One region of the Lysinibacillus sp. NPDC056232 genome, then DNA from elsewhere that is predicted to be linked to it. Evidence: riboswitches for the same ligand, from Rfam matches in the RefSeq annotation. Region 1 holds a riboswitch; the other holds the start of a gene.
The links. Region 1 has a riboswitch for preQ1 ahead of ACFCYJ_RS16435 (QueT transporter family protein). Riboswitches for the same ligand answer to the same signal wherever they lie in the genome.
Positions count from the first base shown of each region.

Region 2: it holds a riboswitch for preQ1, as region 1 does, so the genes downstream of both, queC (7-cyano-7-deazaguanine synthase QueC) here and ACFCYJ_RS16435 (QueT transporter family protein) in region 1, are expected to answer to the same signal.

Region 1 covers NZ_JBHJTF010000022.1:56,364-59,550, reverse strand. Annotated here, with positions in the region: gene ACFCYJ_RS16445 (MerR family transcriptional regulator) at 1-489, shown strand, start outside; gene ACFCYJ_RS16440 (CPBP family intramembrane glutamic endopeptidase) at 486-1,217, shown strand; gene ACFCYJ_RS16435 (QueT transporter family protein) at 1,420-1,902, opposite strand; PreQ1 riboswitch class I at 1,909-1,953, opposite strand; gene ACFCYJ_RS16430 (DUF1259 domain-containing protein) at 2,245-2,640, opposite strand; gene ACFCYJ_RS16425 (hypothetical protein) at 2,723-2,977, opposite strand.
Region 2 covers NZ_JBHJTF010000002.1:3,745-6,931, forward strand. Annotated here, with positions in the region: gene speE (polyamine aminopropyltransferase) at 1-821, shown strand, start outside; PreQ1 riboswitch class I at 1,049-1,095, shown strand; gene queC (7-cyano-7-deazaguanine synthase QueC) at 1,447-2,106, shown strand; gene queD (6-carboxytetrahydropterin synthase QueD) at 2,110-2,583, shown strand; gene queE (7-carboxy-7-deazaguanine synthase QueE) at 2,576-3,187, shown strand, end outside.

The DNA.
Region 1 (3,187 bases):
TACCAAAAGGGGGAAATGCTCCGTAAATTGGTGGAAATTAAAAAGAATATTGAACTACTTGAATACACAATTTCGTTGGCTCAATCAAATCAGGTAATCGAACCAGAGATATTTATTGCATTAATTCAAAATAATTTACATATGGAATCTCAGCAGCGATGGTTAAAGGGTTATTTACCAATTGAAATTGTAGATGAGAGTTATGATGTATCAAATGGTCACAACGTTCGTTATGATGCACACTTAATAAACATTATAAATCAATTAAAAATAGCTTATAAGAACCAATTTACGGATATCGAAGTACATACTATTCTCGAAGAACTTTTTTCTCAATTACCACAATTATTTAATTGGTTACTAACAGAACCAAAACTTATGGAGATACAGTTGGATAGCATGTTATTTTCGTCACCATTTAGTAAACAAGAAGAAAAATGGCTAATTGAAAAAATAGAGACCATGCTAAAGGAGCATAAAACAAAATGAACATACTATTATGGGGATTCATTGGGTTTACTCTTTTATATGAGCCAATTATAGGTTATTGGTTATATCAAAGATTTAAAATACGTGTTCCGACTAATCCCGCAAGCAGGATACACTATTATAAGATTGTTATGTTAGGTTTGTGGTTACCAACATTTATTATTTTAATAGTAGTGGCAAATTCTGAACTTACTTTAGAAGAACTACGCGTAATAATGCCGAGTATTAACACAAAAGCATTAGGACCAATTGCTACATATATTGTCATAGGGGTAGCTCTATTATGTAGTATATTGCTTTTATATTACGCGATTGGATATTTTATAAGTGATAATGTTAAAAATAAGATGATATTAATGAAACAAAAACAAATGAAGCAAATAGCGTTTACTGAGTTACTACCTGTTACAAAGAAAGACAAAGTCATTTGGAATCAAGTAGCATGGACAGCAGGGGTCACAGAAGAAATTATTTATCGTGGATTCCTTATATTTGCATTTAACATACTATTTCCAGAATGGTCAATTTGGTTCGTTCTATTGTGTACTTCAATAATTTTTGGTCTTGCGCATACATATCAGAGTTTATCTGGTGTCATTCGGACAACCATTTTTGGCTTTGTGTTCGGGATGCTTGCAGTCGCATTGAACTCCATTATACCTCTAATACTTCTTCATGCTTTGATTGATTATGTTGGAAAATTAGGAGATGAGAATGAAAAGGATTAAAATAACATATTATTTTCTTTCTGACTATTCATTGCAACGCTCTTTTTGCTAGGTAATAAAACTTTATTTACATGAAAAATATTCGAATTTAAACATAAGCTATGTTATTGATTTTTCCTCTTCAATTGAACACAACAAAAAAGAGGAACGGTGAACCAACCGTCCCTCTTTTTATTAAATACGGCTCGATAAGATCCGTCAGTTAAATTAAATTTTTGAAGTTTAAGCGTTTATTCAATGCATACATAATCGGTGCACCGACCGCTAAGACAACAAATTCACCTGCAGCAACAGTTAACCATGTCCAGAAGAATGGTAATTCTAATGCTAAGTTCAATTCAAAAGCAATGATGAACATTGTGCAAGTAAATAAAAATGTATTGATGACTAAACGTGCCCAAATATTTTTGACAAATTTACAAATAAGAATGAACAATCCAAGAGTAATCATTGAATGGCCTACACCGAAAACTAAATCGTAGATGCCGAGTGGTGAAAAGAGGTTAGAGATAAATACACCAATAATGATCCCGACGGCAAAGCGCGGATTAAATGCAACTAAATGATTAAACATTTCAGATATTCGGAACTGCACCTCTGTAAAGCCAAATGGTGCAACTAGTAATGTAATAGCAATGTAGAGCGCTGCGATAATGCCACTCGTTGCTAAAAATTTTATTTTCATATTCATTTCTCCTTAGTTTTTTTACGTGGGATGGTTACGAACCACGTGAAGCAAATGCAATCATATCAATGTTCATGCTTATTTGTAAATAGCGTTGAGTAAAAAAAGCGCAGAAATTCATAGTACTAACGGTAATATTTAGCTCTTGTTCGTTGCTCATTAATTAGATAGGTGTGTGTTTGACCAGGATTCGAATTTTGAATCCATAAGAAGGGGGCTTGTACCCTTGCTTCTTTACATATGGAATGAAATTGGACTATAGATGAGAAACAACCACTTAAGGAGAGTCCAGCCATATCAAAAAAGAACTGTTCTAAGCAGTTCTTTTAACAAGTGTAGTTATCAGTAGTTTTTTAAAACGCTAAATGCTTGAGCAAATTTTTGGGCAAAGGTTAATGGAGGCTCTATTGATTGAAAATGGACGTACAAAATAGTTGGGTCCGTATATATCCAATGATTATGAATAGCACTTATAATTAAATTATTTTCTGCAAGTACTTTAACAAATGGCTGTAATTCTTCTTGGAGTACTACAACTTCACCTAAGTTAAGTGCATTTCCATATATATCAAGCGATTCGAATGTTATCCCAGCATGAAGTGCACTACGACTTGGGCGACCTTGAATTTTCACATGAAGATTTCGATGAAGTTTTACTGAGCATACGCCATGTTCCACAGAAGCTTTTCCATTGGCAATCTGTGCAAATTTCGTACACATATTTTGAAAGCTTTGCATTTTAGACACCTCTACTTTTTATATTAATAATGAGGATGTCTTGGCGTGAAAGTAGTACATATAACGGGTTTCTGATTTGAAATTACTCATCTAAAATATTTTTAATTTCTTCTATTTCCAAAATTAAATCGTCTACTTGTTGCTTGAATTCATCTGTATATTCTAATTCCTCATCCAATTCTTTTGTATACTCTAAGGCATTTAAGGCAAAATCCAAAGCAAATGCAAATAGACTGTCACATAGATTAGAAATGATTGTGTCAATATCCCCAACATTTGCATTTTGATTCTCTTGTGAATAAGAAGGTTGATTTGAATTGGTTTCATTATTGTTCATGATATTCCTCCTTTTTGAGAACAGCACTAGTCTCATTTGCATCATATGCTTTAAATGTAAAAAAGGAGACTGAAAAGGAATATTGTTGTAGAAAAATTTAGTCGCATCTAACCAGATGTGGCTTTTTACTATGCATGATTGAACGGAGCATTTTGGTTATTGACAAATTAATTAATCAATAATATCGTTTATTTATTAATTGATTAATTA
Region 2 (3,187 bases), on a different contig from region 1:
GTAAATTTTCAATCGGTTACAATGAAGAAATTCATAGTGAGCAATCTCCGTTCCAAAAAATCGATTTTTATAAAAGTGAAGAGTTTGGTACTTTCTTCACTTTAGATGGATTGATGATGGTCAATGAAAAAGATGAGTTCGTTTATCACGATATGATTACGCACCCAGCATTCGCTACTAACCCAGATATAAAAAAGGTATTAATTATTGGTGGTGGTGATGGTGGTACGGCTCGTGAAGTACTACGTTACAAATCAGTAGAAAAAGTAGTAATGGTTGAAATCGATGAGTTAGTATTCCGTTTAAGCCAGAAATACCTTCCAATTACAGCTGCTGGTGTCGAAGAGGATCCACGTATGGAAATGATTTTCGATGATGGCTTAGCTTACGTTCAAAACGCAGTTGATCAATCATTCGATTTAATATTAGTAGATTCTACTGATCCAATTTCAGTCGGTGAAGGTTTATTTACAACAGCTTTCTATAAAGAATGTTACCGTGTATTAAACGAAAAAGGGATTTTAATTAACCAACACGAATCACCATACTTCGTGGAGTATGCAGAAAACATGCGTAAAGCACATAAAAAAATTAAAGGTATTTTCCCAATCGCAAGCGTATATCAATTCCATATGCCAACATATCCATCGGGACACTGGCTATTCGGATTTGCTTCAAAAGTATTACATCCAATTAAAGATATTCAAGTAGATGCTTGGGACAAATTTGCTCTAAAAACGAACTATTACAATACAGATTTACACGTTGGTGCATTCGCACTTCCTACATTTGTGAAAGAGGCACTTGATCGTGATGAATAAACCAATAAATGTTGGTTATTAAAGTTGACTTTGCGTTATTCCTTTCGACGGAACAACTAGTTTTCGACCAAGAACTCGCTTTGCAATGCAAGTAATTCGTCCGGATTGGGCAGTATAACAGTGGTTTTTCCAGAGAAGCATTTATGGGAAGATTTTATAAAAAAAATCAATTTGACGTTTTGTACTATTTTTTGTATTATATTGAAGAAAAGAGTGCCCGGACTAGAACGGGAGAGGTTCATAGCTGATACCCTCTATAAAAAACTATGGAAACATGACAATATGCCATGTCCATATCGGACGTGGCTTTTTTTTATGTTTTTACTTATGTTTTAATAGAACGATTGGTGATGCCTCTCTTGAAAAGTGTTGGGAAACATTTTACAAGGAGGTTTTTTTATGTCTTGCCGAAGCCATGAAGAAGGACTGACGCATTAAAGTACACAATATTCATATGTCGTTTAATGAACCACGATCTTAATCCAGAAAAAATTGATTATCGATCAATGAGGAATTGAATAGTTCAATCAAGAAAGAGGTATTTAGCTACCCTCTAAAAAAAACTAAGAAGAAGCAGCACTTTTTCTTAGAGTGCTGTTTTTTCGATAAAAGGGAGTTTTTATAGATGAAGCAGGGAAAAGCAATTGTTGTATTTAGTGGAGGTCAGGACAGTACAACCTGTTTGTTCTGGGCAAAAGAACGTTTTAAAGAAGTTGAGGCAGTAACTTTTGATTATGGTCAAAGGCATCGTTTTGAAATTGAATGTGCGAAGATGATAGCAGAGGAGCTCGGTGTCAAGCATCACATTCTTGATATGTCACTCCTGAATCAGCTTGCTCCGAATGCATTGACACGACAAGACATAAAGGTAGAAGACGGAGAAAATGGTGAGCTTCCATCGACTTTTGTACCTGGCCGAAATCTTCTCTTTCTTTCATTTGCGGGCGTTTTAGCGAGCCAAGTAGGAGCTAAGCATATTGTAACTGGCGTTTGTGAAACAGATTTTAGCGGATATCCGGATTGCCGAGATGTTTTTATTAAATCCTTAAATGTAACGTTAAATTTATCGATGGATGATTCCTTTGTGATTGATACACCGTTGATGTGGCTGAATAAGGCACAGACATGGGAGCTTGCTGATCAGTTTGGGGCACTTGAATTTATTCGAGAAAGAACGCTGACTTGCTATAACGGTGTAATAGCAGATGGCTGTGGTGAATGCCCGGCATGTCATCTTCGAAAAAAAGGGCTTGATGAGTATTTGAGTTACAGGAAGGAGTCTTAAGGCATGTCAGATTTTAGAATCGTCGATAAGCTCCAAAAAATAGATGTAGATATTCAAAGAAATCAATTGAACTATCATGCAAAACGTGTTCTCGTAAGCAAAGAATTTACCTTCGATGCTGCTCATCATTTACATAATTATGAGGGGAAATGTAAAAACTTGCATGGTCATACGTATCGCGTAGTTTTAGCATTAAGTGGATACACAGATGAACGCGGTTTGATGATTGATTTTGGCGATATAAAAGGAATTTGGAAAGAAAAAATAGAGATTCATTTGGATCACCGTTATTTAAATGAAACGCTCCCACCCATGAATACGACGGCAGAGAACATTGTTGTTTGGATTTACGAAAAGATGGCTGCGGCCTTGCTTGATGAACAAAGATATAACGGTGCGCGTGTAGAGTTTATCCGGCTATATGAAACTCCGACAAGCTATGCAGAAGCGAGACGGGAGTGGATAGAAGTTGAGTAAGATACCTGTTATCGAGATTTTTGGACCGACGATTCAAGGTGAGGGAATGGTAGTTGGCCAAAAGACCATGTTTGTGAGAACTGCTGGCTGTGATTATTCCTGTTCTTGGTGTGATTCATCGTTTACGTGGGATGGCAGCGGAAAGCATCTTATTGTCCAAATGACAGCGGAAGAGATTTGGTCGGAGTTGAAACGTCTTGGAGGCAGTGGCTTTTCATTTGTCACGATTTCAGGTGGCAATCCTGCACTTATCCGAAATTTGGAGGAGTTCATTGCAATTTTAAAAGAAAATGACATAAAGGTCGGGGTGGAAACACAAGGAAGTAGGTGGCAAAAATGGATGTATGAGATAGATGAACTGACAATCTCACCAAAGCCACCTAGCTCTGGTATGACAACAGACTATTCGGTGCTCTCTGATATCTTCGAAAAACTTAAAAATCGAAACAGTAATCACCATATATCCCTCAAAATAGTCGTTTTTAATCAAGCGGATTACGAGTATGCTAAACAAATTCACCATCGGTATCCAAAGATTCCTTTTTATCTCCAAGTCGGTAATGATGATCTTACGACGATTGACAATTCACGTTTAATACTACAT